Regions from separate parts of the Pseudomonas sp. NPDC077451 genome, predicted to be linked through region 2. Evidence: predicted binding sites of a transcription regulator. Region 2 holds the regulator's gene; each other region holds the start of a gene.

Region 1 (5,056 bases), on a different contig from region 2:
GCCATTGCTGCTCGATACCATCCTTAAGAAGCGCATGCGTATGCAGGGCTTCATCATCTTCAACGACTACGGGCACCGCTACGACGAATTCGCCCGTGACATGAGCGCGTGGTACGCCGAGGGCAAGATCAAGTATCGCGAGCAAGTCGTCCAGGGACTGGAAAATGCGCCCGAGGCGTTTATCGGCCTGCTCGAAGGCAAGAATTTCGGGAAACTGGTCGTGCAGGTCGGCGAGGCCTAACGCCTTCTAGCCGTTCGGCACGTGTAAGCACGGCTCGTTTGGTGGATTGAAGCGGAACGTCGCTCGACCCGCTCAACGGCCGAAGCAGGGGTCGGCGGCGCCCAACTGTCCGTGGGCAGCCGCCGCCTCATTATTTTCGCGAGCAAGGACTCGACGTTCCCCTCGCGCCTAAAGCTGCACCAGCGAAACCGCATGATTTCGTAGGAGCCAGCTTGCTCGCGATCCGTACTCAACTATCAAGCGAACAAGGGAACAAGGGAACAAGCGAATCGGGCCTGCTCAGCCTTGACCCAGCCCAGCCGACAGTTCGCAGCGGCGCGCATCCCTGGCCTGTTGCAGGTGCGGCGGCCGCACGCCAGGGATCGGCTTGGCCAAGCGAATCTTCAGGAACTCGGTAACGTCCGCATTGAGGCCCCGCCCTCCTCCATAAGGAAAGTTGTTGTCGTTGGTGACGAGCAAGGTGCGTGCATCCAGCGGCAGCACGCTTTCGATGGTCACGTAGGGAAAGGTGAACGACCGCTGGCCGTCGCCGTTCAGGTCGTCGGGGTCGGCCAGTTGCATGAGGTCGACCACTTCGGTTTTATGCACGGCACCACCACTGGCGACACCACGGATGTCGATCAGGTAGATCTTCTTGAACGGGGTGCCGTTGGTAGCGGTAGCGCCATTGCGCTCGATGACCAGAAAGCGTGTCTCGTCGATGGCGGTCATGTCACCGATGGCGTGCTCCGGCGCCTGCAGCCGATAGAAGAACACCTTGCCGCTATAGCGCTCCTGATCGATGTCGAACTCGTTGATTCGCAGTGTGCCGGCCGGATCGCCGTTGACGGACTTTTCCAACAGCGCGTACAGCCGATCGCCGCGCGGGTTGATCGCCATGCCTTCGAAGCCACCTGACCCACCCAGATTGGCGGTTGCGCGCCCAGCCACTACGTCCGCATGCTGCGGCGCGTAAACGCCCGGTAGCGAGATGGCGCTACGGGTAACGGTGCCGGAGGCATCGGTCTTCACCAGGTACGGACCGAACTCATCACCAAACCACATGGCGCAGTTCTTATCGCGGCGCACCGACTCGACGTCCAGGTCGGCGCCCGTCAGCAGGCGGCCGAAATCGATGGCACTGTCTACGCGCGGCTTGGAGCCGTCGTTGTAATAGAAGCGGTAGTCGGCCTGGATCGGCAGTTCCAGCTTTTGATTGATGTCGTTGAGCGTCAGGCGCGACGGATGAGTGAAGCGAGCCAGCGGCGCACCGCTGAGATAGTCGCTGGCGCTGACCTTGCCGCTGCCGCCGCTGGCGGTGCGGAAATCCGGCCGCACGCTGTAGAGCCGCAACAGCGTATCGGCAGAGTTCGTTTGCCCACCGAAGCCGTTGTCGGTCATGAATATGAAGCTGTTTTCATCTGCACCCGGCAGCACGGCGGAAAAGCCCTGTACCGGCTGGCGGTTTTCATAGGGTGGCGCGAAGGTGCCGTAGGGGTTCGCGTTGGCCATCTGACCCGACATCGGGCCGTCGGAGAACGTATCGGCAGGCATCATCGCCCAACCCACCAGGGTATTGGTGGCAGCCATGGCGGGGGCAGAGATCGCAGCGGCAAGCGCCACGACCAGCGGCTTCGGGATTCGCATGTTGGGTGTCTCCATCCGTTTGGAGCCTGCGCCGTGCGACATGCGCGGCGCTCTGGCACCGGAGAACCACCTTAGAAAATCACTGTGTCAGGAATATGGCTATAGCTGAATAAGCGTCATTACGCCGGCACCGTTCGGCGAAAAGCACCGTACGGCTTGGCCACAAAGCGCGTCAGTCAACCTCATGCCCTCGCGCCGCCTGAGCGAGATAGAACCAGGTCTGAGTATCAAGTTGCAGCTCGGCGCCCAGTAGCGCTTCCTCGATTCGCTCCCAGCGCAGGCTACCGAGGATCGGGACCGGCTTGCCGGGCAGCTTGCGCAGCCAGGCCAAGGCGACCTGATTGGCTGTGGCATTCAACGCCGCGCCAACTTCGTCGAGCGCACGCAGCAATTCAGGACCGAAACGTCCACCGCCCATCGGCGACCACGCCAGCACATGCACTCCTTCGCTCTCCATGGCGTGCAACCGACCGTCCCACGCGGCGTCCTGCGCCTGCAGTGAAAGCTCGATCTGGTTGCAACGCAGCGGCAGCTCCCGCGCCAGCGTCTGGCATTGCAGCAACTCCGCATTGGAGACCCCGAGCCAGCCGATCTTGCCGCTGCCGACCAGATCATCCAGCGCCCGCGCGACTTCATCGACCCGCAGCAAGGGATCGGGGCGGTGCAGCAGAAAGCCATCGAGGCGCTCCACGCCCAACCGCTTCAACGAGCCCTCCACCGCCTGGGTGAGGTAGTCCGCCCGGGTGTTGTAGTGCTTGACCTGCCAGCGCGAGCTGTCCTGCGCAGCGGGCACGATGTCGGCCTTGCCGATCAGCTGGACCTGCTCTCGCAACGCCGGGCGCAGTTGCAATGCCGCGCCAAAATGCGCCTCGCACTCACCAGCACCATAGATATCGGCGTGATCGAAACCGCTCAGGCCGCGCTCCACACAGCGCTCGATGAAGCCCAGCAGCGCCTGCGGCTGCGCCAGTTCGGGGTATTGCATCAGGCGCATCATGCCCAGCAAAAGAGGTTGTTCGACGACCTTGTTCAAGTGATCTCCAGATTCGTCAGAGGATGAGGCCAGCCGCAAGGATAACGATGCCGCGACCGGAAGGTCGTGTACTGACCGATCCCAGGACGCAATGTTCGGCTTCAGGCCAAAACGTTTGCCATATCGCCCCAAATAGGGGAGCCGGTCTCTTGCACCGCACTCTTCTGGGTCGGTGCCGCGCCTCTCCAAGCGAAACTGGACGCGATGTCTGTGAGCGCCATGGTGGGCTGAAGCCCACCCTACGCAAGCCTCCGTCTACCGAAGGGTGGGCTTCAGCCCACCAGTTCCCCGTAGCGGTTCTCTGGAACCCTGCCATCTGCACCCGACACTGGCATGCAACATGCTAAGTCACCTCAACAGCTGCCGACCGATTCGGCAGCGTCTCCCGCGGTCAACGAAGACCATCAGCCACGAGTGGCACGGGACGGGTGCACCGAGCAACGTCGCTCGCACATCACCCCCACATCCCATGAATACCAGGCAAAGGCGCCTGGAGCTGCCAGACAGCTCCAGGCGCCTTTTTTGTTTTTGTACGACGACGCCGCAATCGGCTTCGACGGAGGAACCGGTCATGAACGCAATCGTCACCCCGATCAAGAGCGAAACGCTGATCGTCATTGGCAACGGGATGGTGGGGCATCACTGCGTCGAGCAGCTGATCGAGCGCGGCGCACTGAGCCAGTACCAAGTGCATGTATACGGTGAAGAGCGTCAGCGCGCCTACGACCGGGTGCACCTGTCCGAATACTTCGGCGGCCGTGATGCCGACTCACTGGCCATGTGCGATGCCGACTACTACGCCGCCCACGGCGTGCATATGCACCTTGGCGTGCAGGTGTTGGAAATCGACCGTGAGCGCAAGGAAGTGGTCACTGCCGAAGGCCGCCAGCCCTACGACAAGCTGATTCTGGCGACCGGTTCCTACCCGTTCGTGCCGCCGATCCCGGGTGCCGAGGGCAATTCGCGACTGGTCTACCGCACCCTGGATGATCTGGACGCCATCCGCGCCGCCGCCAGCAACGCCAAGCGCGGCGTGGTCGTCGGTGGCGGACTGCTCGGGCTGGAAGCGGCCAACGCGCTCAAATCGCTCGGCCTCGAAGCCCATGTGGTCGAGTTCGCCCCACGTCTGATGCCAGTACAACTCGACGAGGAAGGCGGCGCCGCACTCAAGTCTCGCATCGAGGCACTGGGCGTCGGCGTGCACCTGTCCCGCGCCACGCAGGAAATCGTCATCGGTGAGGAATACGCCTACCGGATGAACTTCAATGACGGCGAGTATCTTGAAACTGACCTGATCGTCTTCTCTGCCGGTATCCGCCCGCAGGATGCGCTGGCCCGCAGCGCCGAGCTTGAAATTGCTCCACGCGGTGGCGTCGTGATCGACGCTGACTACCGCACCAACGACCCGTCAATCTTCGCCATCGGCGAGTGCGCCTCCTGGAATGCCATGGTCTATGGGCTGGTCGCGCCGGGGTACACCATGGCTCGCAACCTGGCCGCCCTGCTCTGCGGCGAGCCGCACCAGCCCTTCAGCGGTGCGGACATGTCGACCAAGCTCAAGCTGCTCGGCGTTGACGTCGGCTCCATCGGCGATGCCCATGCCGCCACACCCGGCGCCAAGAGCTATCGCTTCATCGATGAAGCCAACGCCAGCTACCGCCGTCTGGTGCTGTCCGAAGACGGCAAGCGCGTCATCGGTGCGGTGCTCATCGGCGACAACAGTTACTACGACACCCTGCTGCAGTACGCGCAGAACGGCATCAAGCTGCCGGCTGATCCGTCCAGCCTGATCCTGCCGCTGTCCGATGGCGCACCGACCCTGGGCGCCGATGCCCTGCCGGACACCGCAACCCTCTGTTCCTGCCACAACGTCACCAAGGGCGCGGTGTGCTGCCAGGTCGATGCCGGCATCACCGATCTCGGCGAGCTGAAAGCCGCAACCAAGGCCGGCACCGGCTGCGGTGGGTGCAGCGCGCTGCTCAAGCAGGTCTTCGAGCATGAACTGACAGCCCGTGGCGTCGAAGTCGACAAGAGCCTCTGCGAGCACTTTGCTCTCACTCGCCAGGAGCTCTACGGCATCGTGCGCGTCGAAGGCATCATCAGTTTCGCTGAGCTGTTGGCCAAGCATGGTCGAGGTCATACCGGCTGCGACATCT
Region 2 (5,056 bases):
GATCATTACCACCAGCAGGATGACGGTGCTCCCCGAGAAGGATTATGCCGAGACCCGCCAACCCGTTAGAATCATCGCCGCAAACGGTGTAACGACCGCTACGGGCATGAAAGCGTATCTAGATGAAGGCAGGATGCTCCTGCTATCCAACGTAAGAGGCCAGCATGAGCTGCGTTAAGACCCTCCCCCTTTTGATCGGTTTGACTATCTTCCTGCTCGGTTCGAACGCCCATGCGCTCCCAGAGGACCGCAACCAGCCTATCCGTGTGCAGGCCGACACCGCCGAACTGGACGACCGACAGGGCGTCGCCGTGTATCGCGGCGATGTGGTCATCACCCAAGGCACCATGAAAATTACTGGCGACACGGTCACCATCACCCAGGCCGAAAACGGTGATGTCGAGGTTTTCACCGCCATCGGCAAGCCGGCCTACTACGAGCAGAAACCAGCGGTAGACAAGGAAATCGTCACGGCCTATGGGCTAACCATCCAGTATTTCGCCGCGAACGAAAGGATCGTGCTGATCGACCAGGCCAAGGTCGTGCAGGAAGGCAACACTTTCGAAGGCGAAAAGATCGTCTATGACACCCAGAGGCAGATCGTCAATGCTGGTCGCGCCACCAATACTGATGTCACCACTCCACGCCCTCGTGTGGACATGGTCATCCAGCCGCGTAATAAAGATCAGCCGGCAACGGAGCAGACCGAGTAATGGCAATTCTCAAGGCCCAGCATTTAGCTAAGAGCTATAAGAGTCGTCAGGTCGTGCGTGATGTCAGTCTCTCCATCGAAAGCGGCCAGATCGTGGGCCTGCTGGGCCCAAATGGTGCCGGCAAGACCACCTGCTTCTACATGATCGTCGGTTTGGTAAAAGCGGATCAGGGCCGGGTCCTGATCGATGACCAGGACGTGACGCACCTGCCCATGCACGGCCGAGCCCGAGCCGGTATTGGCTATCTGCCGCAGGAAGCCTCGATCTTTCGCAAGCTGTCGGTAGCCGACAACATTATGGCGATCCTTGAAACGCGCAAGGACCTTGATCGCAGCGGTCGGCAACAAGCCCTCGAAGGCCTGCTGCAGGAGTTTCACATTCACCACATCCGTGACAGCCTCGGCATGAGCCTGTCCGGTGGCGAACGACGCCGCGTCGAGATAGCCCGCGCCCTGGCCACGGCACCCAAGTTCATTCTTCTTGACGAACCCTTCGCAGGCGTCGACCCCATCTCGGTCGGCGACATCAAGCAGATCATTCATCACCTGAAGGCCAAGGGCATCGGCGTCCTGATCACCGATCACAACGTCCGCGAAACGCTGGATATCTGCGAAACCGCCTACATCGTCAACGACGGTCAATTGATCGCCGAAGGCGACGCAGAGACCATCTTGGCCAACCAGCTGGTCAAGGAAGTCTATCTGGGACACGAATTCCGACTTTGAAGTCGTTTTTTCTGCCCGGACGAACCTACAGGGCTAGGCAAAGGCTTCAATGGCAGGCATATAATTTGCTTACACGGGCGCGCGGCGCCAGCGAAATCGGAACAGGCGCGGTTGCGCCGGCAAAAAAGGTTCGAAGTCCTCTGCCATGAAACCATCGCTAGTCCTGAAGATGGGCCAGCAGCTGACGATGACACCGCAGCTGCAACAAGCCATACGATTGCTCCAGCTATCCACGCTTGATCTCCAACAAGAGATTCAGGAAGCGCTGGATTCCAATCCCATGCTCGAGCGCGAAGAAGACGGGGATGATTTCGACAACTCCGATCCGATGGCCGAGTCTGTCGAAAAGAAAAGCGAAAGCCCTTCGACTGACTCAACCGTGCAAAGCGAGCCGGACAACAATTACGAGGAGCCCATCAACACGGTGGAGAACCTCGAAGAAGGCGACTGGGGCGACCGCATCCCAAATGAGCTGCCGGTAGACACCGCTTGGGAAGACATCTATCAGACCAGCGCCAGCAGCTTGCCGAGCAGCGATGACGATGAGTGGGATTTCACCAGCCGGACCTCTAGCGGCGAAAGCCTGCAAAGCCATCTGCTCTGGCAACTCAACCTCGCACCGATGAGCGATACCGACCGTCTCATCGCGGCCACCCTGATCGATTGTATCAATCCACAGGGTTATCTCGACGAAACGCTTGAAGAAGTACTCGAGTCGTTTGACCCCGAGCTTGAAATCGAACTCGACGAGATCGAGGTGGTGCTGCGCCGAATTCAGCAGTTCGAGCCCGCAGGCATCGGAGCGCGTGACCTGCGTGAATGCCTGCTGCTGCAGCTTCGTCAACTGCCCGAACGCACCGAGTGGCTGAGTGAGGCCATCCGGCTGGTGAGTGACCACCTGGATATTCTTGGCGGGCGCGATTACAGCTTGCTGATGCGCAGGATGAAGCTCAAAGAAGACGAACTGCGCCAGATCATCGACTTGATTCAAACGCTCAATCCACGCCCCGGCTCTCAGATCGAAGCGGGTGAGCCCGAATATGTGGTGCCTGACGTTATCGTGCGCAAGCACAATGGCCGCTGGTTGGTGGAACTGAATCAGGAGGCAATGCCTCGCCTGAGGGTAAACGCGCAATACGCCGGGTTCGTCAAACGGGCCGATTCAAGCGCGGATAACACCTTCATGCGAAACCAGCTGCAAGAAGCACGCTGGTTCATCAAAAGCCTGCTCAGCCGCAACGAAACGCTGATGAAGGTGGCCACCCAGATCGTCGAGCATCAGCGGGGCTTTTTCGAGCACGGCGACGAGGCCATGAAGCCGCTAGTGCTGTACGACATCGCCGAAGCGGTGGGTATGCATGAGTCGACCATTTCGCGGGTCACGACGCAAAAGTTCATGCACACGCCCCGGGGCATCTATGAACTCAAATATTTCTTTTCGAGCCATGTGAGCACTGCCGAAGGCGGCGAGTGCTCGTCCACTGCCATCCGCGCAATCATCAAGAAACTGGTGGCCGCGGAAAACCAGAAAAAGCCATTGAGCGACAGCAAGATCGCTGGTCTACTGGAGGAACAGGGGATTCAGGTCGCACGCCGCACCGTCGCAAAGTACCGCGAATCACTCGGTATCGCGCCATCCAGCGAGCGCAAGCGGCTGATGTAACACCAGAGCACTGGTCGAGTTCTTCCGAATGGCGGGCTTGCTGCCCACCAATCCGCATGTGGCAAAAAGGAGATGCAGTATGCAAGTCAACATCACTGGCCTTCACCTGGAAATCACAGAACCCCTGCGTGACTACGTCGAAGAGAAATTCGAGCGGTTAGAACGGCATTTCGATCGCATCATTGCCATTCAAGTCGTTCTTCAAGTCGAGAAGCTGAGGCAGAAGGCCGAAGCGACCTTACATGTAGCTGGCCGCGAAGTTGTCGCTAACGCCGAGCACAGCGACATGTACGCCGCGATCGATCTGCTTGCGGACAAGCTCGATCGGCAGCTCATCAAGCACAAAGAAAAACAGCTCGACCACCATCAGGGCGCCCTGGCTCGCTAACCCATCATGATCCGAATCGAAAATATCCTAACCCCCGGCCGCGCCCTAGTGGGCGTACCGGGCGGCAGCAAGAAGCGCGTACTGGAGCAGATCGCCAAGGTGCTTGGTGGGGATCTGCCAGATCTTGATAGCCAAGCGATCTTTGAAAGCTTCATCGCCCGCGAGAAGCTTGGCTCAACCGGCTTCGGCAATGGCATTGCTATCCCGCACTGCCGTATGCCCGGCTGCACATCGCCGCTCAGTGCAGTGCTGAGACTCGATACACCAGTAGATTTCGATGCAATCGACGGCGCTCCCGTCGATCTATTGTTCGTATTGCTGGTGCCAGAAGCAGCCACCGATGAACATCTGGAGCTGCTTCGCCAGATTGCCAGCATGCTGGATCGCGAAGAGGTCCGTGAACGGCTGCGCGGGACCACGTCGGGACAGGAACTGTATCAGGCTGTGATGGATATTCAGAACGGTCGTTAGTTGGCCGTCCGGGACAACATAAGCGGTGGCTGGCAATCCCAACCACCGGGTTCCCTGGAACAAAGCCTAAGGCTGGACCGAGGTTAACAGACGGAAAAACGCACCTTGATTGGCTATCGATGCGTTCTGGCTGGGGTCGAGGCCGTGGCTGTTTTAACGAGACATGTCTACTCGAGTAGTTTCCCAACAGCCTGCTAGGACAGAGCAATATTCTGTCGCCCTAAGCTGAGTGAGGAAAGAAACGTGCCCCTTATCTGCCAATACACACCCTGCCGGCGCGACGCGAAAAAAGGTTTTCGAGGCCAAGCCTTGCTGAATGGAACAGTTCGATGCGGTTGATCATCGTCAGTGGGCGCTCTGGATCGGGCAAGAGCACTGCGCTAAATGTCCTTGAAGACAATGGTTTCTACTGTATCGACAACCTTCCCGCCGGCCTTCTGCCAGAGCTGGCAGAAAGGGCACTGTTGCACACAGAGCTGCTGCAGCCACAAGTCGCGGTATCTATCGATGCGCGCAACCTGCCGAGTCAACTGAAACGCTTTCCCGAGCTGCTCGAAGATGTCCGTGCCCGATATATCCAGTGCGATGTACTGTATCTCGATGCCGCCGACGAGACATTGCTTAAGCGCTTTTCGGAGACCCGTAGGCGGCATCCGCTGACCAACCAGAACCGCTCCCTGGCCGAAGCCATCCGTGACGAAGAACTGCTTCTGGCGCCTATCATCGATCACGCCGACCTGAAGATCGACACCACGCACCTGAATCTTTATCAGCTGCGAGACACGCTGAAGCTTCGCCTGCTGGACAAGCCAGAGCCGGGTACGGCTTTTCTCTTCGAGTCCTTTGGCTTTAAACGTGGCATGCCGGTTGACGCCGATCTGGTATTCGATGTGCGTTGCCTGCCGAATCCTTACTGGAAGGCCGATCTGCGCGATTTTTCGGGGCTGGATCAGCCTGTTGTCGATTATCTCGCTGCACAAACGGACGTCGAGGAAATGTTCCAAGACATCCTGGCCTACTTGAGCAAGTGGCTTCCCCGCTTCGCCGCCAGCAACCGCGCCTATGTCACGGTCGCCATTGGCTGCACCGGTGGGCA
Region 3 (5,056 bases), on a different contig from region 2:
TAGTCGCATCGAGGAGAGCAGCACTGCGCGCAGCGTCAGCGTCTGCCGGTGGAGCACTGTCATATGCAGCCTGGCCTGCGGCTGTTAACGAGTCGTTATAGGCCGTTTCATACGCCGATTGAAGAGTCGCGTCATAAGTAGCCTGCCATGTAGCGGGCGGACTTTGCGTTGAGTTCAGGTTGAATGCCGTATCAATCTTACTGCTAGCTTTGGGCGCCTGGTTGGCAGTTTGAATCTGCAAGTCGCCTACAACTCCGTTCTGCAGATTTCCATTCTTATCTACAGGAAAGCCCTGCAGCTTATAGCCGAAGTTATCAACCAAAGCTCCTTCCCGATCCGTACCAAAATAACCCGCTCGTGTATAACTCAACGCGCCGTTATTACTGACCTGAAAAAAACCATTGCCATTAATCGCAAGGTCCAACGCATTCTGGGTGTAGTTGATGTTTCCCTGGTTGAACTGCTGGGAAATATTTGAAAGTAATACACCACTACCGACCGGATTTTTACCTGTCCCCATCACCGACGCCGCGTAGACGTCTGAAAACTCCGCCCGCGACTGCTTGAAGCCAGCCGTGCCAGCGTTGGCAATGTTGTTACCCGTGACATTGAGGTCTTTGCTGGCGGCACGCATGCCGCTAAGGCCGATATTGAACGACATGAATTGCTCCTGTTACCGGGCGCGCCGGTAGTTACTGACCGATAACCTGGACTTGAGATAGCCCGATGCTGCCGACACCGGCCAGATTGAGCTGAAGCTCACCGCCGTTTTGTCCGAGAGTGACGCTGTCTACGTTGGCAGGAAGCAAGGTGTACAACCCCTTCGTCTCGCCTTGATAAGTGGCTTGTGCTTCGAATCGATAGGTACCCGGCGGCAAGGTTTTGCCGCTCGAGTCTTTGCCATCCCACATAAACGAAACATTGCCAGCTTCCTGCTGACCCATGTTGATCCGATTCACTACCGTACCGGCGCTGTCATAGACGTTGACCGCCACGTTGCTGCTGGTCGTCGGAAGCACGATGCTGGCCTTGAATGTCTCGCTGGTATCAACCACCGCCTTGTCAGTCGGCACGATTACTTTGCGGCCGACGAGTGAAGATGCTTGCAGCGCTTGGGATGACTGATACCCGGACAGCATGGTTTCCATGCTTGAGTTCAGTTTTTCCACACCTTCAACGGTGCTGAACTGTGCCAGCTGCGCGATGAACTCACCGTTCTCTTGCGGCTCCAGCGGGTTCTGGTTGTTCAACTGAGTAACCAGCAATTCGAGAAACTCGTTTTTGCCGAGGTCGTTGCTTTTAACTTCGCGATCTTTGATCTGGTATTGGTCAAGTACCGAGCCGGTACCGCTGACGCCGCCTGTCGTGCTCATGGCTATATCTCGTAGTGGTTACTGGCCTAGGGTCAGAACTTTCTGCAACATGGTCTTGGCTGTATTCATCAGCTCAGCATTGGTTTGAAACGACCGGCTGGCAGAAATCATGTCGGCCATTTCTTCAACGACATTGACGTTCGGGTAATACACGTAGCCTTCGGCATTCGCCGCCGGATGGTTGGGCTCGTACCGGGCTTGCAGTTCGCTCTGGTCTTCCACCACTCCCAGCACCTGGACGCCGGCCCCCGCCTGGTCCTGCTCAGCGAATAACGACCCGTTCGGCGACCCGTCGGCCTGCTGCAGCATGGTTGCGAACACGGGGTGACGCGCGCGATAAGTCTGGTCGACGCTAGACGACACCGTTTCGGCGTTAGCAATGTTGCTGGAAATGGTGTTGAGACGAGTGCTCTGGGCACTCATGCCGCTGCCGGCGATGCTGAATACACTGCTGAGGGACATGGTTTTGCTCCTTTTATTCGCCGCGCAGGGCGCTCATGAGCCCCCGAAATTTACTGTTGAGCAAGGTGAAACTCGCCTGAAAGTCGATAGCATTCTCGGCATAGGCCGCTTGCTCAACCTGGGCATCAACAGTGTTTTGATCGAGCGACGCGTGTGCCGGCGTGCGGAAACGCAAGCCGGGATCGGCAATCTCCATGCCTTCGGCGGCAATATGCTTGCTGCTAGTCACCGCCACACCGAATCCGCCCTGGTTCTTGCTGTTTTGCGCAGCAAGCACTGAGCTGAATTCCAGATCACGCGCCTTGTAGTTGGGGGTGTCAGCGTTGGCGATGTTGTTGGCAAGCACCTCGGCACGCTGAGCGCGAAAACCGAGCGCCTTCTCATGGATACCGAGTGCCTTGTCGAAACTGATGCTCATGATCTAGCCCTTTGCCGGGTACAAGTCTGCTTAGCAAACACACAGCAAAGCCCATGCCATTTCGGCAACTGACTGATTTATAAGCTTTTTTGAAGAGTGGATTGGACTAGGCGTCAAAAGCGGCAAAGCGTGACCTATGTTTTTGCCGCTCATCCAGCCGATAGCGACAGATTCCTGCCGCCTTTGCTAAGAACCAACCATTACTTTGCTTTGTAGATGATGCCCGGGCTGCATTGCACCATCTGATACAGCTCAGGAAGACCGTTCAGCGCTTCGGATGCTCCCAGAAAGAGGTATCCGCCTGGCTTCAACGTCGCGTGGATTCGTTTGAGGATGTCTTTCTTTACATCAGCGGAAAAATAAATGAGCACGTTGCGGCAGAACACCACATCGAACTTGCCGAGCACGGCATAGCTGTCGAGCAGGTTCTGCACCCGAAACTCAACACGACTACGAATTGCCGGCTTAACCACCCAACGACCCGGGCTTTTCACCTCGAAATGACGCTGCAGCCGCTCACTGGATAAACCTCGAGCGATAGCGAGACTGTCATATTCGGCTGCCTTCGATGCAGCAAGCATGGCGCCTGACAATTCAGTAGCCACGATCTGAACTGCCGTTTTCGGGTGGCTAGGACTACTGCGCTCGTACTCGTCGATGGTCATCGACAGCGAGTAAGGCTCTTGCCCTGATGAACAAGCGGCCGACCAGATACGCAAACGCTGTCCCGGCGCGTTTTTCAGCAGCTCAGGCAGAACGCGGTTTTTCATCACCTCAAAAGGATAGGTGTCACGAAACCAGAGCGTCTCGTTGGTTGTCATGGCGTCCACGACCTGCTCGCGCAGGCCGCTACGCGGCTGGGCCTGAATCTTCCTGACCAAATCGCCAAGCGTTTTGAGCCCTTGCTGCTCCATAAGCTTGTTCAACCTGCTGGACACCAGGTACTGCTTGTTGCTGCCCAGCAGAATGCCGCACGTCTTCTCGAGGAATATTCGGAACTGATCGAAATCCGGATCACCTGACACTAATAATGCCCACCAGTCATATTAAGAGGACGACGCCTCAATTCTTATCCGTAGTCCGGATCCGCTCTATCACTCGATTGGCCAGATCATCTGCCTGAAACTTGGCGAGAAAATCGTCCGCTCCGACCCGCTTGACCATGCTCTGGTTGAACACACCGGAAAGCGAAGTATGCAGCAGAATATGCATATCACGCATAGCCGGATCCTGACGAACCTCCGTCGTCAGGGTGTAACCATCCATTTCTGGCATTTCGATATCGGAAATCATCATTATGAATTCGTCAGACGGCTTCTTGCCCTCAGCTACAAGCTTTCGCAGATAGGTGAGCGCCTGCCGCCCATCATTGTGCGCAACGACCTCGATTCCCAGATTCTGCAGACAACGCATGATCTGCTTACGCGCCACAGACGAGTCATCGACAATCAGTACCCGACTGGTTGACGCCTTGTTACTGGTTGCCTCGTCCGCAATGCTGACCGAGAGCACTTCGGACACCGGCGCCACTTCGGCGAGTATCTTTTCAACGTCGATGATTTCCACCATCTGTTGATCTACATGAGTCACGGCCGTCAAATAATGGTCGTGCCCAACACCCTTAGGGGGCGGAAGAATATCTTCCCAGTTCATGTTGACTATCCGCTCCACCGAGCGGACCAAGAAACCAAGCACCTTGGTGTTGTATTCGACAATGATGGCAAAACTATTCGGCAAATCCTGTAGCACTGGCTTTCCGGTAGCAGCGGACAAATCGAGGATAGAAAGCGTGCTTCCCCGAATGTTCGCCACCCCTCTCACCACCGGGCTCGACCGAGGCATGACCGTGAGCCGAGGGCACTGCAGCACCTCTTTGACCTTGAACACGTTGATGCCATAAAGCTGCTTGCCGTCCAGTCTGAACAACAGCAGCTCCAAACGGTTCTGTCCCACCAGCTGCGTACGCTGGTTAACCGAATCCAATACACCGGCCATGCCAGTTCCTCTTGCGTGTGAGATGGGCGGGCAGACATCTGTAGCTCAGACTATCTGGCGCTGAAGTGGCATGCATGCCAACACCGATTTGCAAAATACCTGTCTCGCCTGCCCAGTCAGTTTCTGAACGGTCAACAAACGGCACGTCCCTTGCTTCAACCAACACATGAGCAAACAGACGACTTTTTTCCGGCATCCGTGCAAGACGCTTTTCCAAACGTTTCTGTTGGCGACTCTGTGCGCGCTGAGCCAGCTGGCTGACTCAGCAAGCTTTACGCGACCTGAACAGCTTATCGACGCGACCCGCGCTTTTCTTGAGCGGGAAGTAACTGACTATTTACAGCGTAGTCAAATCCAGGCGCGCTACGAGATCGAGCTGAACAGGCTGGACCCGCGCCTACGGCTAGCGGCCTGCGATCAAGGATTGACGACCAGACTCGAAAGCCCGGCACAACCCGTTGGTCGCATTACCGTGCGAGTTAGCTGTGAAGCTACTTCGCCCTGGTCCGTTTTCGTCCCTGCACAGGTCCATTTGTTCCGGGAAGTAATCGTAGCCAGACGGCCCCTGGCCCGAGAGAGTGTCGTAGAGCTAGCCGATGTTACCCTTGCCGAGCGCGACGTCAGCCTGCTCAATCAAGGCTATCTGACCTCGTTCGACCAAGTGCTGGGCAATAAGATTACCCGTAGCGCCCTCCCCGACCAGGTGCTACCTCCAACCTACTTATCACCAGCTGAAATAGTCCGAAAAGGCGACCAGGTGGTAATCAGCGCGAAAAACTCTACGATAAATGTAAGAATGCCTGGCGAG

What was found. The regulator sigma-54, encoded in region 2, starts transcription at its own class of promoters, with help from an activator protein. The targets are predictions, from matches to a motif close to ANTGGCATNNANNTTGCTNT.
Region 1: a site for sigma-54 is predicted at 3,228-3,247, ahead of nirB (nitrite reductase large subunit NirB). Genes of this name have one in related genera too.
Region 3: a site for sigma-54 is predicted at 2,295-2,314, ahead of flgB (flagellar basal body rod protein FlgB). Genes of this name have one in related genera too.

What each region holds. Positions count from the first base shown of each region.
Region 1 is NZ_JBITVX010000011.1:32,153-37,208, reverse strand. Features, by position in the region: gene curA (NADPH-dependent curcumin/dihydrocurcumin reductase) at 1-241, shown strand, start outside; gene ACIGHL_RS16870 (esterase-like activity of phytase family protein) at 521-1,867, opposite strand; gene ACIGHL_RS16865 (aldo/keto reductase) at 2,040-2,864, opposite strand; gene nirB (nitrite reductase large subunit NirB) at 3,472-5,056, shown strand, end outside.
Region 2 is NZ_JBITVX010000005.1:92,681-97,736, forward strand. Features, by position in the region: gene lptC (LPS export ABC transporter periplasmic protein LptC) at 1-178, shown strand, start outside; gene lptA (lipopolysaccharide transport periplasmic protein LptA) at 165-713, shown strand; gene lptB (LPS export ABC transporter ATP-binding protein) at 713-1,438, shown strand; gene ACIGHL_RS10340 (RNA polymerase factor sigma-54) at 1,584-3,101, shown strand; gene hpf (ribosome hibernation-promoting factor, HPF/YfiA family) at 3,181-3,489, shown strand; gene ptsN (PTS IIA-like nitrogen regulatory protein PtsN) at 3,496-3,960, shown strand; gene rapZ (RNase adapter RapZ) at 4,290-5,056, shown strand, end outside.
Region 3 is NZ_JBITVX010000001.1:499,288-504,343, reverse strand. Features, by position in the region: gene ACIGHL_RS02425 (flagellar hook protein FlgE) at 1-661, opposite strand, end outside; gene flgD (flagellar hook assembly protein FlgD) at 693-1,373, opposite strand; gene flgC (flagellar basal body rod protein FlgC) at 1,392-1,835, opposite strand; gene flgB (flagellar basal body rod protein FlgB) at 1,849-2,253, opposite strand; gene ACIGHL_RS02405 (CheR family methyltransferase) at 2,454-3,278, opposite strand; gene ACIGHL_RS02400 (chemotaxis protein CheV) at 3,316-4,248, opposite strand; gene flgA (flagellar basal body P-ring formation chaperone FlgA) at 4,415-5,056, shown strand, end outside.